Regions from separate parts of the Rummeliibacillus sp. BSL5 genome, predicted to be linked through region 2. Evidence: a T-box and tRNA genes for the amino acid it is inferred to sense, from the RefSeq annotation. Region 2 holds a T-box; the other holds one or more tRNA genes.
What was found. The T-box of region 2 lies ahead of metG (methionine--tRNA ligase). A T-box ahead of a tRNA ligase gene usually reads a tRNA of that ligase, here a tRNA-Met.
Positions count from the first base shown of each region.

Region 1: it encodes a tRNA-Met, which carries the amino acid that the T-box ahead of metG (methionine--tRNA ligase) is inferred to sense. The anticodon was not compared.

Region 1 covers NZ_JAVGCV010000010.1:17,078-32,780, reverse strand. The annotation lists gene RCJ93_RS16220 (SpoIIE family protein phosphatase) at 1-1,605, opposite strand, end outside; tRNA gene RCJ93_RS16215 (tRNA-Met) at 1,795-1,868, shown strand; gene RCJ93_RS16210 (S1 domain-containing RNA-binding protein) at 2,093-2,533, opposite strand; gene RCJ93_RS16205 (FtsB family cell division protein) at 2,645-3,061, opposite strand; gene yabQ (spore cortex biosynthesis protein YabQ) at 3,191-3,649, opposite strand; gene RCJ93_RS16195 (YabP/YqfC family sporulation protein) at 3,646-3,945, opposite strand; gene RCJ93_RS16190 (RNA-binding S4 domain-containing protein) at 4,234-4,524, opposite strand; gene mazG (nucleoside triphosphate pyrophosphohydrolase) at 4,527-5,996, opposite strand; gene RCJ93_RS16180 (putative polysaccharide biosynthesis protein) at 6,099-7,751, opposite strand; gene spoVT (stage V sporulation protein T) at 7,873-8,409, opposite strand; gene mfd (transcription-repair coupling factor) at 8,501-12,022, opposite strand; gene RCJ93_RS16165 (anti-sigma-F factor Fin family protein) at 12,102-12,329, opposite strand; gene pth (aminoacyl-tRNA hydrolase) at 12,388-12,945, opposite strand; gene RCJ93_RS16155 (50S ribosomal protein L25/general stress protein Ctc) at 13,231-13,845, opposite strand; gene RCJ93_RS16150 (ribose-phosphate diphosphokinase) at 13,976-14,935, opposite strand; gene glmU (bifunctional UDP-N-acetylglucosamine diphosphorylase/glucosamine-1-phosphate N-acetyltransferase GlmU) at 14,960-15,703, opposite strand, start outside.
Region 2 covers NZ_JAVGCV010000003.1:166,921-182,623, reverse strand. The annotation lists gene RCJ93_RS12555 (DinB family protein) at 1-260, shown strand, start outside; gene RCJ93_RS12550 (DUF6584 family protein) at 474-974, shown strand; gene RCJ93_RS12545 (hypothetical protein) at 1,000-1,638, opposite strand; gene RCJ93_RS12540 (hypothetical protein) at 2,127-2,675, opposite strand; gene RCJ93_RS12535 (2,3-butanediol dehydrogenase) at 3,141-4,190, opposite strand; gene RCJ93_RS12530 (GntR family transcriptional regulator) at 4,209-4,847, opposite strand; gene RCJ93_RS12525 (NUDIX domain-containing protein) at 5,238-5,717, shown strand; gene RCJ93_RS12520 (VOC family protein) at 5,953-6,333, shown strand; gene RCJ93_RS12515 (TetR/AcrR family transcriptional regulator) at 6,410-6,988, opposite strand; gene RCJ93_RS12510 (SDR family NAD(P)-dependent oxidoreductase) at 7,046-7,789, opposite strand; gene RCJ93_RS12505 (LysR family transcriptional regulator) at 8,262-9,158, opposite strand; gene RCJ93_RS12500 (MFS transporter) at 9,324-10,493, shown strand; gene RCJ93_RS12495 (MATE family efflux transporter) at 10,631-11,983, opposite strand; gene RCJ93_RS12490 (TetR/AcrR family transcriptional regulator) at 12,124-12,804, shown strand; T-box leader at 12,881-13,153, shown strand; gene metG (methionine--tRNA ligase) at 13,207-14,841, shown strand; gene RCJ93_RS12480 (MerR family transcriptional regulator) at 14,917-15,703, shown strand, end outside.

The DNA of each region.
Region 1 (15,703 bases), on a different contig from region 2:
AACATCCTGTAAGGCAGGTAAAATAAGTCGTTCAGCTACCATTTGGTCTGTTTCCCATTGAGCCTTTTTGAATGGGATACAGCAAACTACTTTCCTATTACCCGGTTCATTTGCCAAGATATCAATTTGGAAGAAATCAATTCCTATTTCTTTAAAGCGAGACACTAGCAAATCTTCATGCTGTTGGAAAGAGACGGCGTCATTCGTCATATCTTTCATCACATGGTCAATATGCAGCGACATATCTCTTAGTTGTAAGGCAATCATTTTCTTTCCATGATGAAATTGTCCGCTTAACTGCTGCTTTGATACGTATTCTGCTAAAGCATTCAATAGGGATGGGGAGCGTACACATTTGTAGCGCAATTTATCTTCTGATTGCTTTTTTGCTCCGTGATCATTAATGGTGTCTGCCTTGAGCCACTGCTCCATTATCGAGCGCATTTCCTCTTTTTTCCCCCAGCACCGTTCAAATTGATAGCATGTTTCACACGGGGACAGTGGTCTTGCCTCTATTTCTTCTTCTTGCTGCTCCACTATGCTAAAACGATCATTCACAAGTTCTTTCATAAATGTCACAAAGTCATTAAAATTGGTCAGTTTCATAGTTACCTTTTCTGTAAGCCAACGCTGTCTTTCTAACAGGGTATCCTCATGATTCGGATATAATTGTTGCTGCCAATATGAGAGCCAGCTTTTTGGTATAGTTAAAAACAATAATGCAGCGATACCCAGCGCAATCCAATATGTTTGATCAATCGGCAATGTTGCATCGTAGAGCATAAAAAATGCCGTCGCAATGCCACTGCCTATGATGATACCGAATTTACCCACCTTCTTACATATACCTGCACAAAGCCCAGTCAATGCATACACTGCAATCATTCCACTAAAGGATAAATGAGACAAGCTGATAATCGTACCCATTAATACAGCGATTGCGGTTGATAATGTCACGCCCCCTACATAGGCAGCACCTAGTATGACTAGCTGCAGAGCAATGTAAGTAGGTGACAGGATATTCAATACAATATTATTTGTAGATGTCAACATTATAGCGAGGGCTACCAGAGCAGCGCCAATCCGCTCCAATGTCCAGGAAGCATTCCATAGTGCAGGCATCGGTAATAAACACTGCATTAAAAATAAAGTCATAAAGATTGATAATATACTCTCATATCCCACATATAATAAAATCATGGAAGGTGGCTCACCGTGATAAGAAATCATTTGCCAAGTCACTTGCATAAGCAAAACGGAAATTCCTACAACGAAAGCAATTGGCACTTTGCGTATGAACGTCTTTAGTAATAGTACAAAGATGGTTAGTTCGCCTATGTGAATCAATGACTCGCCAACGCCCAATGTCACACTACCAAGCATTCCTCCGAAAAGGGCCCACATAAAGTAATCTCGATGATTGGCATATACAACAGCCATAATAGGCAAGAAAAAGGGAACAATCGCCTCAAATAGGACTGCTTTGGATAAGAAAAAAGCAGAAAAGCAAAGTGCTAACCCAAAAAGCACCGGATAAGCCTGCTTCAGGCCGATCGAAACTTTAGGTATGGATAGTTTATTTGATTGGATAAATTCTTTTCTCATCGTGACATACCTCCAATATTCTTATATATATTTCTGCCAGTATACATGGATATGACTGTAAATTTTGTCTGTTTGTGTTCAATATTTAAAAAATCGTTCGACGGCAAATCACATAGTTTATAAAAATAAAACAAAAAGCGCTTGACATAGTGAAAACAATTCTTGTATTATGTATTATGTTGCTAACACGGCGGCCTAGCTCAGCTGGCTAGAGCGTACGGTTCATACCCGTAAGGTCGGGGGTTCGATCCCCTCGGCCGCCATCATAAAAAAAGAAGCCTTCCAATTGGAAGGCTTCTTTTTTGTATTTCGAAAGAATTATAGATAAAAAGCGGCCGCCTCTGGATGAATATCTCAGGGCGACCGTAAGAACGGACAGTAAGACATCAACATCAGTAGAAGGTCTCCCTATACTGAGTGAAGTTTCACTTTCGTTTATTAGTAAATTGATTAATACACTTTTTCTACGATTAAAATAGCCAGCAAGTTACCCTCTTCTTGCACCTCGGCCACCACGTTTTGAATCTTGTGCACGCTTCAAAGTTGAAAGACGATCTTCACTGTCTTTAAGGAAGCGAGCCATCTTTTGCTCAAAGTTTTCCTTAGGTTGGCGATGTTCACCACGGTCATTTGAACGGTGGTTGTTGTTACGTGGGCGATGAGGACGTTCTGGTCGTTCTGGTCGCTCAGGTTGAGGTTTTGCCTTGCGAATGGATAGACCAATCTTACCGTCTGCTTCTACATTCATTACTTTTACTTCGACCAGTTCTCCAACTTTCAAATGGTCATTAATGTCTTTAACATAGTTGTCAGCAACCTCACTAATATGAACAAGACCTGTTGAGCCATTTGGCAGCTCTACGAATGCTCCGAAATTTGTGATTCCTGTTACTTTACCTTGTACCTTGCTGCCTACTTCAATTGACATAAAAAAAATGCTCCTCCTTAAAATGTAAGCGACTTATTAGTCTTATATTCAAATATGTGTTCTTTGATTCTTATCTTTATTATAGCCAACAAAAAAAGAGTGTCAATAAGACTACTCTTTTGAATCTGTTTTTTTCTTATCCTTTTCAGACGATTTAGGTGTTGAAAAAATAATTTCTCCGTCTTCCGATAAGAATAAATCCTTCCTTGCAAGTTTTGCGATGTAATCATCATCATTCAATTTAGCAATTTGAATTTTTAGATCTTCCTGCTTCTCTTTTTGCTTTGCAAGCGTCTTCTGCAGCTCCGTTTTGTGTTGTTCTTTCACTGCGAGAGTGTGCTTTTGTTTCGCCAACATAAAGAAAAGGGAACCAGCCATAAGAACAAATAGAAGTGTCATAACCCCAAGACGACGATATAAGCCAATCTTGCGTTTTTGATGTGTGCTGTTTTTTTGCATCTCTGCTCTTGCATAGTCTGTTGGCATTTGTGTAGTTTTTTTGTACATTTGCTTCGATGGTTTTTGCATATAAGCGGGTGTTAACCCTAACCTCCTTTACTTGGTGATTTCTAACTTCCCCATAAGAGGGTATAATTCCTTCAAGCAAGGAACTATACCCTTTCATTTAGCATTAATGCCATTATATCTAATTTTACCCTATTTTTTAAGAGTAAAATTTTTAATTTTTTCGACAACAAATCGTAACGGAAATAGAATAATCATAACAATTTTAACAATTATCCTAATGATTTGTCGGACTATGCCTATAATGATGCGAATAATAAACCAAATCGGATGGATGACAAGTCTGACAAACAGTCTTCCACAGAATCGAACTAAGCTTTGCAAAAATAATTGGTACAGACAAAAGCCCAGCAATTGTGAAAGAAAATCTACAAAATGCCATTCTCCATCTCGAACAACCATTAATAGTAGGAATGTTCCAATCCCTAAAAGAATCCATGCTGTTAATTCAAATAGGATATAGCCTTTTCGCAAGAGCGATTTGGGTGCGGCATAAAAGCTGAAAGATCGTACCAAATCAATAATTGCGGCCCCTATAACGCCACTAGCTATGAGTGCTGCTATACTAAGGAACTGTTGTGAAACGGTCATCCAAATAATTTATGCAAAATGCCTTTTGATATGCCGCTATCCTCTTCATCATATTGCAGTGTCTTCACAGACCCTTCTAAAGTCAGAAGCCCTTTATCTACATCTAAATGGACAATTCTTAAATCTTCTCCTCGAATTTGCAAATGTCCTTGAGAGGTGAGTACTAAAAACTCCTCTTGGTCAAAGCGTTCAATCGATTTTACAGATGTCACATCCATTCGCTTGCGATTTCGAACCGTTAGCAAGTGGTCTCCTGTTGGAATAGTATAAGTCGCGTTTTCTTGTTGGAATGTCATCATTTTTCCCCTCCTTAGCCTGTCTACTAATCTATATGTTAGGAGAAAGAGGAATATGAGGGGAAAGTGAAAATTCTCTACAGTTTAAAAAGGGGAGCATGGTTCCGGTCTAAGTAAATACCTATTGTCGGTAGAAAAGGAATATGGGGCTAGAAAATGGGGAGTTGTTTACTGATTTAATTTTGAAAAGAAGTGGAAACATTAAACTTCCTAAGGACATGCATCGTGCTATGCCTCAGCAGTCTACGTTATTTCCACTTCGACTATATTTTGATTTCTTGTTAGTTGCTACTCTTCGTCATCAATAAATTCTGGCTCAATTTTCTCTACTTTTTCTTCTTTCAAAATGGTAAACATATTTGCAGCCTCTTCTTTGCGGACGATATCTTTTAGTTCCTCCACGCGAACAGTCACGATTTTTTGGCCGAGACGAATCGCTAATTCATCGCCTACTTTTACGGGGCTGCTTGCTTTTACCACTTTTCCATTAATGGTAATACGTCCTTGGTCTGCTACTTCTTTTGCTAATGTACGGCGTTTGATCAGCCGAGAGTTTTTCAAAAATTTATCTAATCTCATATCTATGACTCCTTACTTTGTAATTGTTTTGCTTCTTCCCAAAACTCATCTAATTCCTCAAGTGTGTACTTTTTAAAATCCTTTCGTCCAGCCATTACCTTTTGTTCTACATATCCAAACCTTTTTGCAAATTTTGCGTTTGCATGGATCATCGCTTCTTCTGCTGGGATCTTATAGACGCGTGCTAAATTGACAAGCGTAGAAAGCACATCGCCGAACTCATCGAGCCTTGTTTCATCTGTACCGTCTTTTATTTCCTCTTGGAATTCTTCCCACTCTTCTTTTGCCTTCGCCCATGCTCCCTCAACGTCTGGCCATTCAAAGCCTACCTTAGCGGCAATTTTTTGATAGTTATATGCAGTTTGCAGTGAAGAGGTTGCACGATACCCTTCTTTTAAAAGTGGTTCTGTTTTCGTAGGCTGATGCTCTTCCTTCTTGATTTCTTCCCAGTTCTTCACTACGTCTTCCGCATTATCTACTTTCACTTCGCCAAAAACATGCGGATGGCGGCGGATCATTTTAGAAGCAATCCCCTGAAGAACGTCCTCTAGATTCCAGAAGCCATCATCCTCTGCGATTTGCGCTTGCAAGAAGACCTGTAACAATACATCGCCAAGCTCCTCAATCATATGGTCTTCGTCTTGTTCCTCGACTGCTTGAAGGAACTCATGCACTTCCTCCAGCATATACTTTTTAAGGCTCTCGTGTGTTTGTGCCCGGTCCCATGGACATCCTTCAGGGCTTCTAAGCACTCCAATAATATCGCGGAATGTAGACCACTCTCTTAAACCGTCTTCTCTCTTTTTAATAGGTGGCACATAAACAGTTGTTAAATTATTTACTTCAACACCATGATCGAGTTCAAATAATGGAACAGTGCGCAACTTTTCATCCTTCGATCCAGCAGCTGTCACAATGGTCACTAGATATTCAGCCGGATATTTCTCCATTAAAGTTAGCTTTACCTCTGATGCACTGAATTGGTCATACACTTGTGCAATCAGTAGGTGCTTGTACATATTGGTCTCATGTATTGAAAATGTACTGCCATCAACTAATTCAAAGCCATCAATTGGATCAATTCGCAATGCGCCAAACACAGCATCCAAGAAGCTCTGACCACCTTCTATTTTGAGACTTACTTTTCCTTCTTTCTCTGCTTCGATCAGCAGCTGCACTGTCATTTCTGCAACTAGTGGATGGCCAGGCACAGCATATATAACCTCGTCCTTCCCTGCTGCTTGAAGCAGTGAATCAGCAATCTCTTGATAGACGGGCAAAAAGTCATCATGTTTTTCATACACAGCATCAAAGCTTTCGAATGTTAGTCCCTCTTTAGCCAATTCTGTTAGTACAGGGTGATCATTTGTTCGAACATATACCTTTTTAGCTGCTTTGAGTGCTTTATAGACACCCATTGGCAATTGTTCGAAATCTCCCGCTCCTAAGCCTATTATAGTCAGTTGATGCATACACATTCTCTCCTTTAATCTTGTGCTTCTTTCTTACTTGTAAATACTGCATGTTATGTGAATTCAGTTTTCATTATATCGAGTTGGTAGCAGGCTAACAAATCATTGTCGAACCTTTTCTTCTGTATCTTTCCCCATTCTTCCCAACCGGAGTTGGTAGGCGGCCATGTATTTTCCTAGAGGCAATAGGAACCATTCTCGAACTGCTAATGTACGCATTTTTGCTAACGTAGTCAGAAAGATGAAAGCGCCAATCGATGATTTTATAATCGTTAGACATAAAGCCATCGTTCTTCCATCAGAGAAGTTTCTAGCATAAGGTTCTAAAAAGACGGAGAATAATACAAGGACAAACGCCATAAGAAGGGTGGCCACCGTCATGCCTTTGTAGAAACTCCATGGAGCCAATTTTATAGTTTGTAACCTTTTTAGATAAGCAACCAGTACGATGGCTGACATCATTAAGCCCATATTCCCTGCAATAGCCGCCCCTGCTATACCGAATGTTTGTACAAATAAAGAGTTACATAAACATTTCACCAAAATACCCATCAATAAAATAAACGATGGTATTTTTAATTTACCTAACCCTTGTAGTATCCCTGTGATGGTCAATATGAGTGAAAGCCATATAATTTGAATGATAAAAATCGATAAGACATTCGATAAATCGGCTGTTTCAAATAATGTTTTATTTATATTTGGCATCACTAGAATTAATCCGACAGCAGCCGCTACACCAAATAAAAGAGAGGCACGATAGGTGATTTTGATGTAGCGTTTAGCATGCTCCCTGTTTTTTTTGTTATGGGCAATCAACGGCACAATAGCGAGTGAAAGTGAGGAAGCAATCACCAACCCTACCTGTACGAGCGGTTGACTCCGATCATAAATCCCCTTAGTTTCCATCGCTTGTAAAGAAGGTAAGCCCATTTTTTGTAACGCACTGAAAATAGTAAATGAATCAACTAGTTGAAACAGCAGTAGCATCAAACTGCTCAAGCTGACACTGAAGCTGAAAAGCAAAAGCTTTTTGGTCATTGCCCATTTATTCAATGATTGAATAGGAATACTCTTTAAGCCTTCATGAGAGAAAAAGGATTTCCTTCCAAACCAAACTAACAGAAAAACTCCTGCCAGTTCACCGGCTACAGTCCCCCCCATTGCCACTTCGCCAGCTGCATATAGCGAATGTGTCATAGCAACAACTTGCCAAGTACCTACAATAATGATCGCTACTCTTACAGCCTGCTCTATCATTTGCGCATAGGCAACCGGCTGCATGTTCCCAATTGATTGAAAGAATCCTTTGTATATTGAAAGAAATGGAATACAAAATACAACAAATGAAGCTACTTTTATTAATCCGGCTAGCTCTTGATCTCCCATCATCTTTGCAAAAAAAGGAGCGCCAAAAAATAGTACTATAAATAAAATGGCAGATATCACAGCTAAAACGCTAAATAAAAATCGCAATATTGCATTGCGCTCACTCGTATGTTTATTGGCATCTTCATCTGCCAGTATTTTTGAAATAGCTACAGCTAGTCCGCTTGAAGTCCATGTGACAAATATAGCAGCAAAAGGATAGACCTGCTGGTAAATATAAAAGCCTCGGTCTCCTACTAGGTTTTGAAAAGGAATGCGGTACACCATACTCAGTACTTTCACAAAAAGAGAGGCCACCGTTAGCATTGCCACGCCCTTTAAATATACCTTCATACCCCACTTTTCAGGCATATATTTCTCACTCATTTCTAAAACAAACTCTTTTTACTACCAAAGTATAGCATATGTGTAAATTGAGTAAGGAGATACACTTCTGACCGCCTTACAAAAAAACAGACTGCTTATATAAGCAGTCTGTTACCGTTTTCTATCCTTCCATTTGCTTCGCTAGGAAGTGTGCCGCTGTTTCTGCGACCTTTTGTTCCGTATCACCAATAAAGTGCATTTTAGATAAAATATAGACTGCGCCAATGGCATCTCCTGCTACAACAATCGGTGCAATACAATATGATTTGATCTGTTCTATTTGTCCAGGGACAATTTCAATCGAACTCTCATGCTTCTCTACAATCAAATTCCTTTGTAGAATACGTTCTTCTGCAAAAGGAGAAATGGCACGATGCAAATAATCCTTTTTTGAAACACCTGCAGCAGCAATTACCTGATCTCTATCGCTAACCAAAGCGCTCGTACCTAATGTTTCAAATAATGTATCTACATAAGAAAGTGCAAAATCACCTAGCTCATTAATAGGTGAATATTTTTTAAGTATAATTTCGCCTTCACGATCAGTAAAAATTTCTAAAGGATCTCCCTCCCGGATACGCAAAGTCCTTCTTATTTCTTTTGGAATGACTACGCGCCCTAAATCATCGATCCGTCGTACAATGCCTGTTGCCTTCATTCGAATGCCTCACTTTCGACAAGATTTCATAAATAGTCTTGTCGGTAGTTTGGCCTTATAAAGGGAAATTTATACATAACAATTATTAGTTCTATGCCTCCGTCTTTTCACGGAGTGCTGTTGGCAATAATTTCAGCAAAGCTTCTAATATGTCAAACGTTGATTTTGCTTCTGCTTTCTTTTCGTCTATCGTTAAAAGTAATTTTTGGCCTTCCAATTGGAAGCCTACTGCCCGACCAAATACCATTGATTCGGCTACAACTTTGCCTCCATCTAGTTTGGCAGTGCCTTCTTCCGAGATTTCAATCGTGATGATTTTATTTTTCGTTTTGATTGATTCTACTCCTGCTTGTTTTGCCCATACCTTCATACGGCCAATACGCAGCAAGCGTTCCGTTTCAACTGGGAAATCTCCGAATCGGTCTTGCAGCTCATCAATAATCTCAGAGTAGTCTTCTTCTTCATCCATACTCTTAATGCGTTTATACATTTGTATTTTTTGATAGCCATCAGGAATATAAGTATCTGGAATATATGCATCAAATGGAATAATGATTTCAATATCCTTTTCTTCTTCCTTTTTCACGCCTGTTTGCCGCTCCGTAATCGCTTCTTCTAACATTTGTGAATACAAATCAAATCCAACTGAATCAATAAAGCCATGCTGTTGTGCACCAAGCAAGTTTCCTGCTCCGCGGATAGATAAATCGCGCATCGCAATTTTAAAACCGGAACCAAGCTCTGTAAATTCTTTTACTGCCTGTAGCCTTTGTTCTGCTACTTCGGTTAAGACTTTATCACGTTGATACATGAAATAGGCATACGCCACACGGCTAGACCTGCCGACACGCCCTCTTAATTGATACAGCTGCGACAGCCCCATACGATCAGCGTCATTAATAATCAGTGTGTTAACATTAGGAATGTCAATACCTGTCTCAATGATGGTGGTCGTGACTAATACATCGTATTCACCTTCAAGGAATTTTAAAATGACGTTTTCTAAATCTCTTTCAGTCATTCTGCCATGGGCAGAGCCGACCCTTGCATCAGGCACAAGCATTTGAATCTCTTCAACCTTTTTCGCAATATCTTCTACACGGTTGTGCAGATAGAATACTTGCCCATCACGTGCTAATTCGCGTTCAATCGCTTCTCTCACAAGTGCACCGTTATGTTCCATTACATACGTTTGAACAGGGAAGCGGTCAGCTGGTGGTGTCTCGATTACAGATAAATCACGTACTCCGACCATCGACATGTGCAATGTGCGGGGAATCGGTGTTGCCGTTAATGTTAATACATCTACTTTTGTTTGTAATTTTTTAATTTTCTCTTTATGTGTTACACCGAATCGTTGTTCTTCATCGACAACTAATAAACCTAAATCCTTATACACGACATCTTTTGATAAAAGGCGGTGTGTGCCTACTACGATATCTACCGTACCAGCTTTCAGTCCGCTTATAGTTTCATTTTGTTGCTTGCGAGAACGAAAACGGTTCAGTACGCCGATTGTAACAGGATAATCTTGGAATCTCTCTAGTAACGTTTCATAATGCTGCTGAGCCAAAATAGTAGTTGGGACCAAAAAGGCTACTTGCTTGCCGTCTAGTACAGCTTTAAATGCAGCCCGTATGGCCACTTCTGTTTTGCCATAACCTACATCTCCGCATACTAAGCGGTCCATTGGCCTTTCTTTTTCCATATCTATTTTCACTTCTTGAATCGTCCGTAGTTGATCCTCTGTTTCCTCGTACTGGAATGCTTCTTCAAATGCCCGTTGCTCATCTCCATCTGGAGAGAAGGCAAATCCTTTTTCTGCTTCACGCTTAGCATAAAGCTTGATCAGATCATCAGCGATATCTTGGACAGCTCTCGATACTTTTGTTTTCGTTTTGCCCCACTCTGTACCTCCAAGCTTATGGAGTTTCACTTCTTTATCTTCCGAACCAATATACTTTTGAATCAAATCAATTTGATCGACAGGCACATACAATTTATCGTCTGCACGATAACGGATATGGAGATAATCCTTATGTTTCCCCCCCACATCTAGCGTATCAATTCCTACATATTTGCCGATCCCATGATGCACATGGACCACGTAATCGCCAGACTTGATTTCTGTATAACTTTTAATCCGCTCTGCATTGGACATTTTTTGAGCGCGGTTTCTTTTCTTTTTAGGCTTTTGTTTAAACAGCTCTTCTTCTGTCACTACTGCCACACGTTGCATCGGTAGTTCAAAACCTGCGGAAAAATTACCTGTAATCGCAAAAATGCCTTCTGCCTCAGGCGTTCCAATTTGTATATGAATATCGTAATCTTCTAAAGTGGTCTGGATAGTTGGTAGACGACTTCCATCTTCAGCCATAAACAGTACTGTAAATTTTTCACGCTGCCAACGCTCAATTTCCCCTTTTAACAGCGGCATTTGACCATGAAAATGCTGCATCGGCTTGCAAGAAAGGCTAGTGATATCTCGGAAACGTACGCCAGAGAAATTTCTGGCAAACAATGAAAAGTAAAGTATTGGCAATTGAATCATAGCCGAGACCTCTTTCATTGAATAAGAAGGCTTCACTGCATGCACCATTTTTCCTTCTTCTATAAGGGAAATGAACCACTCTTTCTCTTCTTTTTCCCAAGCTTCCATTACTTCTTGGATTCTTCCGTACTCGTCATATACAACAAGCCCATCTTTCGCAAAATAGTCGCCCAAGAATGCAGGTTTTTCATATAACAGAGATCCGTAACGATTAGCAAACTCCGGCAGCTCACCTTGCTGAAGCAATTCTATATCCAATTGAACATTTTGATATAATTGTTCTTGTATCTCTTTTTTCTTTACCTTTTTTAAGCTCTCACTTAATGCACTTTCCAGCCTTTGCGCGAATTGCTGCCTTTGATTCTTTGTCACAACAAATTCTGTCGCAGGTAAGAGATGTATATTCTTTAGTTTATTAATAGAACGTTGGTCATCTGCTGAGAATGTGCGAATAGAATCAACTTCTGTATCAAATAACTCGATGCGAACAGGATTTTCAGAATAAGGAGGATAAATATCTAAAATACCACCTCGCAGTGCAAATTCACCAGGAGAGGTGACCATTTGGCTTCTTGAATACCCCATTGTCACTAATTGGTTCAACCATTCTTCTACGTCGATTTCTTCACCAAGCTTGGCAGTTAAATTTAAATTCATCCATACTTCTTTCGGAGCCATTATTTTACGCATACCAGCTATAGGAATAACATATACTCCTTTTTGTTGATGAATCATATGATCCAATGTTTCAATACGTGCTGCTCTGAGCTCTGGACTGGATGTGGCCATATCAGCGGCAATAAATTCGTCAGCTGGATAGTAATGGACCATGTCCTCTCCTATCAGTTTAGCCAAATCATCATACATTTTTTGCGCTTGCAACAAGTTTGGCGAAATTATGTAAAGCGGCTTTTGCAGAGTATAAAATATTGTATCTAAAAATGCGGGACGCGCGCTGCCAGACAAACCCGTTACCAGCTCTGCTCCCTGTCCCTTCTTTATTTCATCTAATAATTTTTGTACTTGCGGATCGCTAGTCAATAGATGACGCAAAATTTCCATACAAATCTCCCTTCTCTTTCGGACTTTATTTATAGAACATACAGAAAAAGGCCTTGGACGCAAAAAGCGCCAAAGCGTTTCACTGTAACCAATTTTTTAATGCATGATAATTTGGGAATTTCTTTAGCGAATCTTCACAGTGTTCACATATACTATCTACGGTCGTATCGCCATTTTGCTCATGACGGATAAATTCTTGGGCATCTTTTTCATTGAGTTGATGCAGTTTGCGAATACTATCATCAGAATCAAATGGCAATACACCAATCTCCGTACTGCAATGACGACATTTGTAACGAATAGCCATAAGCATGCCTCCCTTTAGTAAAAGTATAGACAGCTTTCAGTTTTTTATGCTTGAAGAATTAGTTGAACTTATTCATGACTTCAACAAAAGGCTTCGTCAACCAATAATCACAAGCTTCTGCGGCATTTTTAAATGCATCTTCCATAGTCGGCAAATCTTCTTTTTGATAGTGGCTTAGAACATAATTGACTACCTTCATTCCTACAGGTGGACGATCAATTCCTATACGAATACGATTAAAATTTTGTGTGCCTAGGTGTTGGATTAACGACTTTATGCCGTTATGGCCACCTGCGCTACCCTTTTGACGCAAACGCAATTTTCCCTTTTCTAAATCTAAATCATCATAGATGACCACAATGTCTTCCAGCTCAATATCAAAATAATCCATTAAAGGACGCACCGCTTCACCAGAAAGGTTCATGTAAGTAAGTGGCTTCACCACCATTACTTTTCCTTCTGGAAGATGTGCAGTTCCATAAATTGCATTAAATTTTTGTTGATTTAATGATATACCCCATTTTTCCGCTAATAAATCAATCGTATCAAAACCAACGTTATGGAGCGTATGTTCATATTCTTTGCCTGGGTTACCTAGGCCAATCACAAGTTTCATTTTTGCATCTTCCTTTACTACTAATCCCAGTTATTTTATCACATAAACATTATTTGATGCGGTTCATTCACTTTAATCCAATATAACAGAAACAGGTTATATTAGCATATATAAATACCTTACCAAGTTTAAAAGTACAATAAGCAAGTTGAAAAAACAGTTTTTTTGTCGAACACTATATGGGAAAACAAAAATATATTAATTAATCTTTGTCTCAAAAAAATTTAATTAAAATATAAAAACCTTGGGCCTTCAATTAAGAAAGCACAAGGTTAATAGTATATATTATTCATCAGCTCCATTATCGGCAACAGGCTCTTCTGTTTCTGTGTCTGTTTCTAGCTCTGCCGCTGAGACTGGCGCTGAAATTGTCACAAGTGTCAATTCATTATCATCGACAATCTCAAATTCGACTTGATCACGAATATCATTAATGGTAATTGTATCGCCAATGGCTAACCCTGAAATATCTACTTCGATGCTCTCAGGTATATCAGAAGGTTTCACATTTAATGTCAGCTCACGATTTGGCTGTTGCAAGACACCGCCTTCTTTAACGCCTGTGGATTCTCCAACGACCGTAATCGGAACAGCTACTTCTAATGCATCAGACATGTTGATTGCTAAAAAGTCGATATGGAGATAATCGCCCTTTAAATTATCCTTTTGGATATCATTTAGAACGGCTTGAACATTTTTGTCTTCTACTTCTAATGTAATGACGGCGTTGCGTCCGTCTTCTCTTAATGTTTTTTCGAGTTCTCTTGCACTAACGGCAATGGGTGTTGATTCTACTTGGAAGCCATAAACTACGCCTGGGACATACCCTTCTTTTCTAAGACTTGTAAGATTGGAATGATGTCCGGTTTCACGTGAATTCGCTTGAATGACAGTGCTCATAGATTTTCGTCCCCTTCCTCAAAATAACTAATGCTTTATGTATATACCCTTACAAAAGATAAACGAAACCTATTAAATACAAAAATCCACACCCTAAGCTATAGGATGTGGATGGAAAGACTACGAAACATTAATCAAATAATTTACTTACAGATTTATTCTCATAAATGCGTACGATGGCATCTGCCAACAATGTCGCAACTGATAATTCTTTGATTTTTGGAATTTTCTTTTCTTCTGGCAACTGAATTGAATTGGTTACAACTAATTCTTTGATTACTGAATTTTCGATGCGGTCAATTGCAGGACCTGAAAGAACAGGATGCGTACAACATGCATACACTTCTTTAGCGCCGCTTTTGACAAGTGCTTCCGCACCAATTGTAATTGTGCCTGCTGTATCAATAATGTCGTCGATTAAAATGCAGATTTTTCCTTCTACATTCCCTACAATGTTCATCACTTCTGCTACATTTGGCTTTGGACGGCGTTTATCGATAATGGCAATTGGTGTTTTTAAACGCTCTGCCATTTTACGAGCTCGTGTTACTCCACCGTGATCTGGTGAAACAACAACTACGTCTTCAGGATTAAAGCCTTTTTTCTTGAAGTAATCCGCTAATAGAGGAACACCCATTAAGTGGTCAATTAAAATATCAAAGAAGCCTTGGATTTGTGGTGCGTGCAAATCAAGAACAAGTACGCGTGTTGCGCCTGCTGTTTCTAATAGATTAGCCACTAATTTTGCCGTAATAGGTTCACGTGAACGCGCTTTACGGTCTTGGCGTGCATATCCGTAATAAGGCATTACGACGTTAACTGTGCGAGCAGAAGCACGTTTCAACGCATCAATCATAATCAACAATTCCATTAAGTTTTCGTTTACTGGCGCTGAAGTAGATTGAACGATAAACACATCGTTCCCACGAATGCTTTCCTCAATATTGATTTGGATTTCTCCATCGCTAAAGTGTTTGACTGAACATTTCCCTAACTCTACACCTACTTCTTTTGCGATTGCAGCAGCAAGTGGTTCATTTGAATTTAATGAAAAGATTTTTAAATTTGAGTTAGCATATTGATACGGCATGTTGGCCTCCTGTTAATGTTTTAATTATTTTAATTTGTTAACATAGTTTTCTTTATTCTCTTGTCTTGTACGTCCTATAGCAAGAGCATTTTCTGGTACATTTTTCGTAATGGTTGAACCTGCAGCAACAAATGCATTCTTGCCGATAGTAACCGGTGCGATTAAATTGGCGTTACAGCCAACAAATGCGTTGTCTTCAATAATCGTCTCGTATTTATTTTTGCCATCATAGTTGACTGTAATAGTACCGCATCCAATATTTACATCTGCGCCGATTGTGGAATCGCCTAGATATGTAAGATGCGATGCCTTGCTTCCTTCGCCAAGCGTTGTCTTTTTCAATTCGACAAAGTTGCCGACTTTAGCGCGATCCATAATATGCGTTGCAGGACGAATATGTGCATAAGGGCCAACTGCTACATCATCATCAATCCGACTGTCTTCTATGATAGAATGATCAATCTTTGTACGGTTGCCTATTTGGCTATTTCGGATTTGGCTGTTCAACCCAATAAGACAATTTTCGCCAATAGTAGATGGGCCTTCAATCATCGTTCCTGGTTGAATCACCGTATCACGGCCTATTACAGCTTCAGCACTAATATAAGTATTGTCTGGATTAATGATTGTTACACCATTTTGCATATGTTTCTTATTAATGCGAGATTGCATAATTCTTTCAGCTTGTGCTAATGCTACTCGATCATTAACACCTAGTGTTTCCGAAAATTCTTTAGTCACGTAAGCTTCTACAATTTCTCCGCGACT
Region 2 (15,703 bases):
ATAATGATGCTACTTATCGATTACCATCTGAGACCTTTCAAAATTGGAAGAAAACAAAACAAGAATACTTTTCTATTCATCGCGAACTTGAAAAAATACTAGCAAAATCAGAACTACAAGACTTGTATAGACCGATTCCTGATGACAATCCATTAATGCTTGAACTGAAGAGTTTAGCAATGCACAACGCATATCATATTGGGCAAATTGTATTCCTCAGTAAAATGCAAGGAGCCTGGGCAGGGAAACGCAGCTTTTAAAAAGCTTTAATAGCTTTACAGTTATTCCAATACAGGGCGCTTTTCTAGAAACACTATGAAACGACAGCTTATTGGCAGCTGACCCTTTTTAGGATTTATTTAATTGATTTTAGTTTTTGCAGATTAAACTTAAAATAATGCAATAGTATAATATATAAAAATACCATCATGAACTAATTAGAAAAAGAGTAATTTCCATAAAAGAGGGCGTTCATAATAGAAAAGAAAATAGCTAAGACTTTAAAACGAATAGAAGAAGATATTGAAAATGATGATTTGGGGAAAGCAAGGGATAGATTACATGGTTTAATATCAACTTTCCCTAATGAATTAGATCTCCGTAAAATGTTAGGAGACATTTATTTTAAATTAAAGTACCCTGCAATGGCTGGTCGATACTGGTATTTAGAAAAGAATAAGACTCCAAGAATGATAGAAGCGTGTATTGTATTCGAAAACTCCATGGGGAAGGACATTAATAAAATAGCCAGAGCCTTGAAGTATAAAGGTGACATTGAAATTTTAAGAGGACTGGAATTAGACCCAGAACTATTATCAATACAACATAAAGTAAAAGAAAAAATAATAGAAGAATCAGATGAACCAAAAGAAGATAATCATAAACCGGTGATTTTTGGTTGCCTATCCATAATAATTTTAATAATTACTTTTACATTAGTTGGAGTCTATACAGTTTTCAATTGGATATTTTAATATGATTTTTTTGTATTTTTTTGTGTTACCCATCTATCTTATATTTGTTAAACGCTTTAATGGGATGTTTACGCTTTTCAAAGATTTCGGTGTCATGGTAAGGAGCTTCTAGGTTCTCCCAATTGAATTGATCATTAACGCATGCTACATATAAATCATAGCCTTCACCATCATTTGGGAAAAACACATCTTTTTTCTCTCCGTATTGAAGCGCTTGCGTAATTTGATCTCGTAGTCTTTGAAGAGCAGCTCGATTACCAACGATATATGCGTTATCATGCCACATTTTTTGACCATAAATGTGTAAAGTTTCTTCTTCTTCAAAATATTTTATTGATGCTTCGATTTGCGCAATCATTTTCAAAGGTTCATTGTCCGTAATAAACATGTCTTGGTGAAACGAAGAAAAGTCCTTTGACTGTAGTTTATCTATAAACCGATTCTTTAAAGAACATTCCTGTACGAATAAATATATTTCTTGATGTATTTCACTCTCATACAAGATAACCTGAATAAACTCTGAATTTCTTTTGAAAATAAACTGTTTAAAGTTCGGCAGTAAAACTTTTTCTTCCGCTAAGAAAAAGCCTTTTGATGAAATAACGATTCTAGAAAAATGGACATGCTGTTTGCAGCTAGAAGTGTACCAATATAAGTTACTCATATTAAGACTCCTTTTTTAGTTGGTTTTATAATACAATGAGAAAAAAGATTGAAGATCGAATAGTATGAAGAAATTCTTCATTGGATAGGTTTAGTTAGCAATCATTAATTTGTTTGGAATAATTATAAGTTTATTCACTTCAATGGATTTAGTTAGTTCGTCTAATAGCAGCTTAAATACAAGGAAAATCGATAGAAACATAGAAAAGCTCAGAGAATTAGCATGGTTTAATGAGTTATATATAGATGAACGTCATCACAAAAGTTTTTATGTAAATTTAAAAGTAAGAAAGTATCTTCAAAGTCATATTTTCGTTTCACGTCTACAAAATAGTGAAAAAGGGAAGAAAAAATTTATTCATTTGTTAGAAGAGGTAGCACAATTACGCTAAAAAAATAATTTAAAACCGCATTTACTTACATTGATAAACCGTTATAAAAGTAAGTGCGGTTAACGAAAAAATCTTTAAAATGTTAAGAGAATACGTTTTAAAGGTTTTCCTTATTTTCAAAGATACGCGTAGTGGTAGCATCTAAAATCAATTTTATAGGTTGTCCTTCAAGAAATGTTTCAGCGTTTATGTGAAGTAAATGACCTTCCCAATTATTAAATTGAATATAACCTACAGGTATAGAGTTCTCTATAAGTTTAGAATTCTCTCGTTGAACTAATTCATCTATTGATTTAGTGATTGTAAAAATTGTATAGTAGTCTGAAAATAGCGGCTTTCCATCTGGAGAAAAGGTTACATTGGTAATTGAAAGACCCCTTTCGCAGAAGTCAAGTACTTGATAATTTGATAGGGTTTCACAATTAATCTCATATAAAAATGTATCTGTAAGAACATAACAAAATTTGTTTTTAGGAGAAAGGGCGACAGTGTTAGGTTTGCCTTGAAATTGACCATAAAACTCATTGTAATTCTCATCTTCGAATTTCACCCAAGTCCACTCTGCAGTCGAGAAAGGGGCAACAAAAATTTGTTCTGGATATTTTCCTGAAATGGGCTGTTTAGTAATTGTTGCAGATAAAAGCATTTGAATGTCACCTTCTTATGTCTAAATTATTCAATCCGTTTATATGTTTTATTATATAGTATTTCTATAGTTATTTATTTTTTGTTGGCAACTAGTTAAAAGAGGAAATGTTATAGTAAATTTAGTTCCTTCTTTTAGTACACTTCTACACAATTTCCATATCTAATCCAGTACCTTCAAGTGCTGGTGATATTAAAATTGAGCTACCAAGGTATGATAAGAAAACCCATATTATTTGCGATGGTACTATTATACTTTTAACTGTAACGGAAGATGGTAGCATTGTGATTAAATAGAAACATGGAATATTAATATAAGAAAAAAGTAAATTAAAGAATCCCCACTTCTATGGTAAATATCATATCATCATTAGAATGTGAATATTTGCACAGGAAATATAAAAAGAGCATAGCTATTTCAGCTGTGCTCTTTTTTAGCTTAGATATATATTAATCTCTCAATATATTATTTTTCGCCACTCATCGCAACTAGGATTTTTGATTGAGTTTTGTCGTTCGTTAACGTTACGAATCCATTATCAACAATTTCATCTAGTTTAATTTGACTTGTGATGATACCTTGTGGATTTAGTTGACCAGTACTCATTGCATCAATTGTTCTTTGGAAAATTGAAGGTGTGTAAACAATGGAAGATAAGATATTTACACCGGTGTTTGTAAGTTGAATTGGATTCCATTCGATTGGTCTTGCAAAAATTGAGACTATCATCATGTTACCACGTGGTTTAGTTACATCAATTGCTTGTTTAAAAGTAGGAGCAACGCCCGCCACTTCAAAGGATACATCCACCCCGTCAGCAGCAATTGTACGAACTGCTTCTACAGGGTCTTCTTTGCCTGAGTTAATAACATGTGTTGCACCTAATTCTTTTGCTTTTTCTAATCGGCTATCAGATAAATCCAATACGATAATTTTGCTTGCACCTGAAGCTTTAGCAGCAATTACTGTAAATAACCCAATTGGTCCAGCACCGAACACTGCAACTGAATCTCCTAAAGTAACGCCTGCATCTTTCACAGCTTGGACTGCAACAGCCATTGGTTCTACTAACGCGCCATCTTGTAATGTTAGGTTTTCTGGTAAACGATGTAACGATGTGACAGGAACATTGGCATATTCCGCAAATCCACCGTCTCCATGCAATCCAATGAAGTTAAACCCATCATAACGATCGACATCTTCATGTTTTTTTCTATATGTTAATGTAGGGTTAATTACTACACGGTCTCCAGATTTAAAGTCAGTCACTTTAGAGCCGACTTCTTCAATAATACCAGCAAATTCATGACCCATTGTGATTGGGGCCATTTCACCTGTTAAGTCAGCTTTCGCATCAACAGGAATGAAGACAGGTCCTTCTTGATACTCATGTAAGTCACTTCCACAAATGCCTGCCCATGCTACTTTTACTTTCACTTCATCTTCTCTTAAAGCTCTTAATTCAACCTCTTCAACTCTAATATCTTTTACACCGTGCCAAACTGCCGCTTTCATATATATTACCCCCATAAATTAATTAAAATGGTGCCATAATATAACATCTTTAATAGCCATTCGGGCCTTTTCGAAATCCGACAATTCTATACACTTAATAAAGGTATAAATGGATTCATGATAGGATTCAAGTAGATTCATTTTCCATTTTGTTTGAGCTGCTACATTTGTAACAAATATAGTTTCTTTAAAGAACCGCAGCATCGCAATATTTCCTGAAACCTCAAAAAACACTTCTAACAAGTGAGCAAATGAAACAACGTATTCATAAATATTCTCAGCTGACTTTTTTTGCTTCATCGATTCAAAACGAAGCATTAATTCATTTTGCAAATCGGTATTCCATTTCGGTTCACAACTGGTAAGAGCAAAATTCAAAAGAGAATAAAGGGCTTCCAAATAATCCTTCAATTCCTGATCTGAAATAGTCTTAACTCTTACACCTTTATGTTGTACTTTTTCAACCACACCATCTTTTTGCAAAAGATAAAGAGCCTCACGGACAGGCGCATGACTTACTTGCAGCTCTTTTGCTATTTCTGCTTCTATCAATCGCTGACCTTGCTCATAATAGCCTGAAAATATGCGGAATAATAATTGTTCAGCTATTTGTTCTGAAATTGTTTTTTTTGAAATTGGATTTTCATTGAACCCCATCAAACCACTCCAATAAATTTAATCCTTTTATTTTAACATAGTTTAATGTATAGAGTAGCTAACTAAGAGTGTTATTGATTATGGATTATAAATTATAGATTATCGATAATCTATGTGTAATACTTTAATATAAAAATTCATTTGTTACAATAAAAATGTTTTGAGACTATTTTTTTGTTAGTTTCATCAATTAATGAGGGACTGTAAATAACGATATGAATCCATTATAAATTCTCATTTACAGTATTTTAAATCTATCTTGATGTGTTTTATAAGCTAAAGAAGTTCACCTTAATCGGATTTGGTTATAGACTTGATATATCTAATGAAAAAATAAGCAGTTTGAGGTTCTGTGAAGGAGACCAATAAAATTCAACAAGGGGTGTTGGAATGAGTAAAGAAAATTTCGAAATACCTGTACGCTGTAAGGGGATTGCAGTGGTTTTATTGAAGATGTTTGGTGAGGAATATAAAGTGCTTTTGCTAAAACGAGCGACTTCTATTTTGAAAGATGCATGGTGTTATATTGGCGGGAGTATTGAAGAAGGCGAGAGTGCTTGGCAATCTGCTTTTAGGGAAATTGAAGAGGAGACTGGGATCACAGAGGTTTTATTATATACTTCAAATAAATTGGATCAATTTTACTCACCTTATGAAAACTATATTTATATGGCACCGGTGTTTGTAGGGTATGTGAATGACGACCAGAAAGTAAACTTAAACTATGAACATAGTGAGTATAAATGGCTAAGTTTTAATGAAGCAATTGAACAGGTCACCTTACCAGGAAACGATGAAGTTCTTACTTTTATTGAAAAGCATTTTGTGAAAAATACTCCCTCTAAGTTATTACGTGTTAGAAATAAGTAGATTCAGAGCGAGATAAGAGAAATTAAATAGTTACTCAACTCATGTTATGGCTGAACAAACGGATCTATTGTTGGATAAAAATTTTGAGTGATTTCGCCAATACATTTGTAGGATGATTAGTTTATTCAATATATTTCAGAATATTCATAACTTTATTGAAGAGATACTCAGGAAATGGTAGAATTCAAAGACTTCTAGTTTAACGCATAACAAACGAACAAAAGGGGTGTTATTCATGATTAACAATGTAGGTCAAATCATGTTGTATGTAGACGACCAAGACAAGGCAAAGGAGTTTTGGACAGAAAAAGTAGGGTTTAGTGTGATTTCGGAGGAAGATAATGGACAAGGTATGAAATGGATTGAGATTGCTCCAACCAAAGAAGCTGAAACAAGTATTATCCTCCATAACAAGGAGCTTATTGCGAAAATGTCGCCTGAGTTAAACCTTGGAACACCTTCTTTGATGTTCTTTTCAAACAACTTCGAAGGTCTATATAGCGATTTATCAAACAAACATGTGACAGTCGGAGAAATCGTAAATATGCCTTCAGGTAGAGTATTTAATTTCGCAGATAGTGAAAATAATTACTTTGCTGTAATGGAAAAAAGATAAAAATAAAAGAGCTAGTACGAAGAGTCTGTTGGATAACTCTTTGGTACTAGCTCTTTGTTTAACCTTCTATAGAGTGTTAGTCAATATAAGGACCATATATAGAAATTTCAATTAAACTGTTCGCCATTTCTTCTGGGCTTGTTTCATAATTTTCTTTGATCCAAAAGACGATGCTTTCAACATAAGCTCCGGTTACATAAGAGATAATTAAGTCTATCTTTACACGCAGCTTTTTATCCTGTAGCGCGTAATAAATACCCTCTGTTATATATTGTTTCATAATTTCTTTTACGCCATTGATAAAGATTGCATCGGGTTGATAAACAAAGAATGTCTCATATGCAATATGCTTCGCTTGAATATGTTGAAACAACAGCATTAGGTTTTCGGGAATTTCTTTCTTAGGAATCTCAGATAAACGCCTCGGATTTTTAATTGTTAATGCTTTTTTTAATTCAGCTAAAACACTTTCATGGATATCCAAGCGAAGTTCTTGGATATCTTTGTATAATTTATAAAAGGTAGGCCTAGTTACTTCAGCTGTATCACACAGTTGCTGAATCGTAAACTGGCCTTGTCCTTTTAATTGCATTGTTAAATACGCTTCATGCAATTTTTCTTTTGATTTCAATTGTCTTGGATCTATACGTTTCATTTATTTATCACCCAATACAATTGTATCACGATTTAATTTGGACTAACCACCTATACATTAAAGAGCAGTCCAACCACCATCAATCACAAGCTCTGCACCTGTCATAAAGCGTGATTCGTCACTCGCTAAGAATACTACCCCATGTGCCACATCTTCTGGATTACCAAAGTAAGGTAATTGTGTATGCATTTTATAATATGGCATTGCACCTTCCATTGATGGAGCAGTCATTGGTGTAACAATAATTCCTGGATGTACAGAGTTTACACGGATTTTGTCTTTACCGTATTCAACAGCAGCGGATTTTGATAAAGAGCGTAATGCACCTTTTGCTGCTGTGTATGGGCTTGAGCCTGCCATCCCTACAATGCCTCCGATAGAAGAGATGTTAATGACAGAACCGCCACCAACTTTTTGCATTTCAGGAATAGCGTATTTCATGCCTAAAACACAACCGTTTAAGTTAATATCCATTACCCGGTTCCACTCGTCCATTTCCATAGTTGCAAAGTTTTTGCTCATCGCAACGCCTGCATTATTAACAAGTACGTCTACTTTTCCGTATAGCTCAACTGTTTTAGCTACAACAGCTTTCCACTCATCTTCAGAGACTACATTTTGTTTTATACCAGTGATTTCTCCACCAGCTGCTTTCACATCTGCAACTACTTCATTTAATTTTTCTTCGTTTAAGTCTGTCGCTACTACTTTTGCGCCTTCTTTTGCAAACAAACGAGCTTCTGCTGCACCCATACCATTTGCTGCCCCTGTAATAATCGCTACTTTTCCTTGTAATCTCATTTTCCATACCCTCTTTATTTATAATTTTTTGGATTGTAATAAAGCTAAAGCTTAATACTTTCCTTTCAAAACTAATTTACATATTGTAAATTAGTTTTGATTTATGAGATACATTTTAGTGTATCAAGTATAAAAAGTAAATGGTAAATATAAACAATATCTCGTTGTTCAATTAAAATATAGATCTTTTAATTGAACCGATAATAGATTCAATTGAAGGGGATGGATTAGAGAAAGTAAATAAAATATCTCATCTAATTTAATTTACGTAATGTAAATTAGTTTTATCTATTATCAAAGAGGATTTAATAGGATGAATACTAGGGGAGGGAGATATCTCATCATGATAAGCACTGTGTAAAGAGGTACAAGCATAAAAAGGGTGACTCAAATTTTTAGTTTGGTCACCCTTTTTTAAAGGTTATAAAGCTGTATATTCAATACGACCACGACCCATATTGTTGAGTAATATTTAAACGGTAGAAAATTTGCTTTGAAATTCTTTTAAAAACATATCAGCAGCAGCAGAGAGAACTTGATGCTTTTTCCACACAATATTTAAACCAGATTCTAGTCGTGGGTTAAGTGGTCTAAAGCAAAGGTTACTATCGTTTGATGTATTCACTATTTTATCAATAGTGACAGCATAACCAATACCTTCTTCCACCATAATGGCAGCATTAAATGCAAGATTGTACGTCGTAATGATGTTGAGTTTATCAAAGTCTTCGCCAAACCAATCCGCAAATTCATTTTTAGAAAATGTCTGTTTTAGAGCCTGTCGTGAACAGATTAAAGGAACATCTAATAAATCAGCTGCTTGAATGGTATCTTTAGAAGCAAGAGGGCTATCTTTCCTCATGACAACACCCCAAACATCTTTTGCGGGCATATTGAGATAATTATATTTTGATAAATCAGCTGGTTGTATGAGTATTCCAAAATCCAGCAAGCCCTTGTCAAGACGTTCAGCCACGTCGTCTTCATTACCACTATATAGGTGATAACGTATGTTAGGGTAACGTATCTGCAAATCTCTTACTACCCTTGCAATCTGCTTCATGGCGTCTGTCTCTCCGCCACCTATGTAAATGTCTCCCTTTAATGTTTCTTCCATAGAACCAAATTCTTCTGCTACTTTATCCACCATATCAACGATTTCTTCTGCTCTCTTTCGTAAGAGCATCCCTTCATCAGTAAGAATGATACTGTGACTACTGCGAGTAAATAGCTTTTTTCCTAATTCTTCTTCAAGATCTTTTAGTTGTCTTGACAGTGTTGGTTGTGTGACGTTTAAAAAATTTGCAGCACCGGTGATACTTCCTTCTCTTGCAACTGTTAGAAAATAGCGCAAAACTCTAAATTCCATCTAATCCGCCTCCTACTTTATTGATTTAGTATATATAATTTTGATATGCCTATAAAGCATACTTTGATATTAAATATAGGTATTTTCTATATGAAGAGAGGAAAGTTAGAATAGTATTGAGAAGACTTAAGAAATCATTTTAAACAGATTGTTGGAGGTATATTCTTGGCTAAACAAAAAAGACTACTCATTCTTATATTGACTATAGGAGTTTTTGGTATTTTGAATACGGAGATGGGGGTTATTGGGATATTACCTGAGATTGCTGAACATTTTAATGTTAGTGTGTCAGCAGCAGGGTGGTTGGTGAGTATATTTGCAATAGGAGTTGCAGTATCTGGCCCAACGATGCCTTTATTGTTTTCGGGAATTGATCGAAAAAAAGTGATGGTACTAGTTCTGATAGTTTTTGTTATAGGAAATATCGTATCTATATTTACATCTAACTTTAACATTCTATTAATAGCTCGACTTATTCCTGCTCTTTTTCATCCCGTTTATTGTTCATTGGCATTTTCAGTTGCCGCTGATTCAGTCGATAAGGAAGAAGCACCTAAAGCTGTCGCAAAAGTTTTTATAGGCGTGTCGGCGGGGATGGTCGTCGGTGTGCCCATTGTTAGCTTTGTCGCTGGGATATCGAATTTACAGATGGCATTGGCAATTTTTGCAATCGTCAATATCGTAGTATTAATCGCTACATTACTATTTGTGCCATCGATACCTGTCCAAGAAAAAATCTCCTATGGAGCGCAATTAAATGTACTTAAACATTCGAACACATGGCTTGCAGTTATAATTGTTATTTTGTTAAACGCAGCAATCTTTGGGGTTTACAGTTATCTAGCTGATTTCTTGCAATCAGTAACACATGTATCATCTACTTTCACAAGTCTTCTTTTATTTATTTACGGTGCGGCCAATATTATAGGAAACATTCTAGCTGGAAGATTACTCGTTGATAAACCGGTTAAAACAATCGTAGCCCTCCCTTTTCTAATGGGAGCTACTTACCTCATATTATTTTTCGCAGGCCAATTTACGTTGCCGATGGCTCTACTCATTTTAATGTGGGGAGTATTAGCTGGACTGGCCGCTAACATTAATCAATATATAATTACAACTGCAGCAAGTGAAGCTCCGGATTTTGCTAACGGTTTGTTTTTATCGGCATGTAATATAGGAACGACTATAGGTGCTGCAGCAGGTGGGGTGTTTATAACAAAAATGGGTACGCAATACGTTGTACTAGTGGGATTGTTATCGTTGGTATTAACAGCAGTATTTATTTTCCTCAAAAATTATGGCCAAAAAGCTAGCAAGTATAATAAAGGATAAAGAATTTGGATTAATAGAAATGACAGAGACTCATAAAGAGTATCTATTAAAATGCTAAATTGGATTGTTGAAGCTGTTTTAAACTATAAAAAAGGCAGGGTTGGAGGTTACTCTTACTCTGCCTTATATACATGATTTTACTGTACTAAGCTATCAATCTCTGGTTGCAACTTATTTCGCAAAACATACAGCATAATGGCACCAACAAGGAATGCGACGGCTTCTGCAATGACTAGTGACCAGACAACCCCATGGAAGCCGTTTGTTTTATTGGCGATAAATAATACTGGAATCAGTGTAATTCCTTGAATTATTGACATGATAAACGCGGCTGTTCCTTGAGCTGTTGCTTGAAAAATCCCCGTAAACAAGGTCGTAATGCCTGTAATGAACAAGGATAAAAATGTCACATGCAAAATGTAGCTGCCCATATCAATTAATTGCGGGTCATTTGTAAATAGGCCAATTAAGTGATCGGAAATCAAATAGACAATGATGCCGAACAGGACTGCTAACGCGACAATCGCTTTAATAGTAAAACCAATCGTTTGCTTCATGCGTAATTTATTCGCTGTAAAAGAGAAGGCAATCAACGGTACAACACCCTCACATAATCCCATCAGAATAAACTCTGGAAATTGTAATAAGCGCGATGATATGCCATAAGCCGCTACGGCCTGATCGCCATATTCAACAAGAAAATGGTTCAGAATGAGTGACATGGCACCTAAAAAGATACTCATTATAAAGACGGGGACCCCAATTTTTAATACATTACTCAGAATCTCTTTGTTCGCTTTAAACCATTTTACGGAGATAGTTAAAAATTGGCTTTTATTACTCAGATGGACGGCATAAAATGCACTCGCAACTATATTCGAAATGACAGTAGCAGAAGCGACGCCAATTACACCCCAGTGCAACACGAAGATGACGAACGCATCGAGAATGATATTTACAACAACACTGAGAATCATACCGATCATCGAGGTGATAGCTGCACCCTCTGAGCGCACGATATTTTCTAACGTGAAGAATAAAATGACAAAGGGTGAACCAAGAATCATGATCATGACATAGTCCTTAGTAAATTTGAATGATTCAGATGTTGCCCCAAGGCCGTGCACAATAGAATTAATGAACGGGAGACCCGCCATGATTACAACAAGTCCGAGAACTAAACTGCTGTAAAAAGCGAAAGATGATACATGCTTTACAGAGTCATATTTTTTCTCTCCGAGTAAGCGGGAGATGAATGTGCCGCTACCTATGCCAATTAAGTTGCCTAGCGCCATAATGAATGCAAATAATGGCAAAGTTAATGCGAGTGCAGTCAACATGGCCGTGTCGTGAAGTGTACCTAGAAAGTAAGCATTTAAGATGGAATAGATGACACTCATCGAAGTGCCAAGCATCATCGGCACCGCAAAATGAGCTACAGTTTTTGCGACTGGTGCTTCTTCAAAATAATAGATATTATCTTTATCCATAGTGGATCACTGCTTTCTGTAAGTATTTTGATATCTTAATCTAACGGTGTAAGGTTGAGCCTTACAGTGTTAGATGTTATCATGGGTTTAATAATCTGTAAAGAAAAAACTTACACTGTTAGATAAAAGGGTGGATGATGATGAAAAAACAGCAGCCTCAAATTTCAGAAGATAAAATTTTAGAAACTTCATGGGAGCTTCTTGGGGAAAACGGCATTGAAAAATTCAGCATGAGACGATTGGCAGATCGCTTAGGAATACAGGCGCCCTCACTATACTGGTACTTCAAGAGCAAACAGAATCTCTACCAGCGTTTAGCGAATCAGATATCCAAAATCATTTTAGATGAGTTCCATTCAGAAGGGGATTGGAAGGAGCAGCTAACAGAGCTTGCGGTAACTGTGCGAAGTGTGCTGAGCCGATATCCTTGTTCTACGCAGCTCATGATGATGACACTGCCTCACGAGCCAGACATCATTCGATTTACGAACCGTATGCTACTTTGCGTGGAATCTACTCCGCTTAAGCAAGAGCAAAAAATGCAGGTAGTGACCACGCTTGTGAACTTTGTTTTCTACTTCGTGCTAGATGATTATCAACATGAGCGCAATATCTCCGTTATGCTGAAGGAACAGAGTGAGCTTCCTGGAGAGCAGATGATTAATCTTCTTAATTCAATGAGCGATAGCGATGCAGGACTGTTTCGAAGAATGTTCACGAATGGTTTGTTTGAGCTGATGGGGACGGATGAAGCATTTGATTTTGGGTTAAAGCTCATTCTATTTGGTGTAGAGCGTGTGATAGAGGAGCAAGTGAAGTAAAGGCTCATAAAATCATTTAATTCAGAAAATTATCATTGACTTCAGGAAAATATTTGAATAAACTAGTGATAATTCAACAAAGGCAATGAAGAGAAAAAGTAAAGTGAAAGTGTTTTTTAGTAGAGAGCTTCGGTAGCTGAAAAGAAGCAAAAACACTCATTTGAACAATGGTCTCTGAGCTTCGTACTGAACGTACTTCGGTATTAGTAGGATACGACGGGATTTGGCACTCGTTATTAATGTCACAGTATAAGAGTAGAGTTTATACTCCGTACTTGATGAGACAAATGGTGTGAGCCGTTTGTAAAATAAGGTGGTATCACGTGGATATTCAAACCTCGTCCTTAACTATTTAGTTAGGGCGGGGTTTTTTTGTTTTTTTAAAATGAGGAGGTTCTGATGATGAGTATTTTTATTGGTGGAGCTTGGGCTTATGCGAACGGCTCATTACATTTAGGGCACATTTCCAGTTTGTTGCCTGGGGATATTCTTGCAAGATATTACCGTTTAAAAGGAGAGAACGTTTTATATGTTTCGGGCAGTGATTGTAATGGTACACCTATCACCGTTAGTGCAAGACAGGAAGGAGTTTCTCCGAAAGTAATTGCTGACCGTTATCATAAGGAATTTGAAGAATGTTTTGCACGGTTGGGATTCTCATATGATATTTATACAAGAACAGATACATTGCATCATCATCGAATTGTTCAAGAGATATTTCTCGAGTTGCTACATAATGGGTTAATTTATAAAAAGGAAATCGAACAAACCTATTGCGAGCATTGCCAACAATTTTTGCCGGACCGATATGTCGAAGGAATCTGCCCGGTTTGTAAAGAGCCTTCTCGTGGAGATCAATGCGACAATTGTTCAACTATATTAGAACCTCTTGAACTACTAGAAAGAAAGTGTAAAATTTGCAGCAATGCACCTACGATAAGGTCCACAGAGCACTTTTACTTTTCTTTGAGTTCTTTCCAAAGCATTTTGGAGAACTATACACAAGAAGCGGAAGATCAGAAGCTTTGGCGGGAGAATGCTATTTCTCTTACCAAACGTTATCTAAAGGAAGGCTTGCAGGATAGAGCCGTTTCAAGAGATTTGCCGATTGGAGTAAGCGTGCCGGTAGAGGGATATAAGGATAAGAAAATCTATGTATGGATTGAAGCGGTATCAGGCTATTATACAGCTAGTAAACTTTGGGCAAAAGATACCAATCAGGATGATTCACCATTTTGGAACTCTTCCACTCAGTCCTATTACGTTCATGGGAAAGACAATATACCATTTCACTCAATCATATGGCCGGGCATTTTAGCTGGGCTAGGAAAAGAATCATTACCAACACATATAGTATCGAACGAGTATCTAACATTAGAAAAGAAGAAATTATCCACAAGTAAAAATTGGGCTGTTTGGGTTCCAGAAATTTTAGAAAGGTATGAACCTGATTCTATACGCTATTTTCTAACAATCAATGCACCAGAGAATCGAGATGCTGATTTCTCGTGGAAGGAATTTATTTATAGCCATAATAGCGAGCTGTTAGGGGCGTATGGTAACTTAGTAAATCGTACTTTGAAGTTTATTGAAAATTCATTTGATGGAAGACTTCCCGAAAAAGTCATCAATTCAACGATCCAAGATAAAGTAAATCATTTATACAAGGATGTCGGAGAATGTATTGAAAGAACCTCATTCAAAGAAGCATTGGAGAAAATATTTGAGCTTGTTCGATTTTCAAATAAATATTTCGATGAACAGCAACCATGGATACAAGTCAGAGAGGATGTTGAGAGCTGTAAGCACACCTTAGCAGTTTGTGTTTATCTTATTGCTAATTTAGCTCATATACTTACGCCATTTCTTCCTTTTTCAAGCGAGAAAGTGAAAGAGATGATAAATATAACAGAGAGCAAATGGAGAGCATTTTTTGTACCATCACAGCAATTGTCTAAAGTCTATCCATTGTTCCAACGAATAGACCCAGTACAGATTAAAAAAGAGCTTGAAAGACTAAATAACCAAACTGTTTAAACTAGAGTCCCTTGACAGTGTGAAGGAACTGCATTCATCCTTAAGGAAAATGTGCATGGCTAAAGGGGGATGGAGATGAAGAATAAATTTTCAATAGGTGAAATGGCGAAGCTTCATAATACGACCATCAAAACCTTGAGATACTATGATGATATTGGGTTGTTGAAGCCGATTCAAACTGATTCGCACAACGGGTATAGATATTATTCAACCGAACAATTTGAGCAACTCAACACCATCCATTATTTAAAGCAGTTAGGTTTTTCTTTAAAAGAAATCAGTAAACATTTGGAGCATCGGGATATTGATGGATTCCTGGAATTGCTGCAGAAACAGAAACAACTAACTGAAATGAAAATAAAAGAGTTAGAACGGATAAACCGTAGATTTGAAACCCGAATAGAAGAGATCCATTCAGCCAGAAAAATTAGGGAATTGGAAGTTGCCTCGATAAAGCATATAAAAGAGAGAAAAGTCGTAAGGTTAATGGAGAAGATTCAGTCGGAGCCAGAGTTAGAAGTATCCTTACGCCAATTAGAGAACATAGCCAATATGAATTCTTCTATATTTATCGGTGGTGTAGGGCTCACAGTGAGTCTCGATCATATTAAAAATAACAAATTCGATGTATATAACTCCATATTTATTCTCCGGGAAGAAGATAAGCAAAATTCATTAGAGACCACTATCCCTGAAGGGCAGTATGCATGCATCTTTTACAGGGGGAATCACAGCGATTCTCCCCATTATTACAACATCCTGTTGAATTACATACAAGACCAGCGTTTTCATATTATAGGGGATGCCATAGAAAGAACTATCATTAACCATTTTATTTCGGGAAGTAAAGAGGACTACCTGA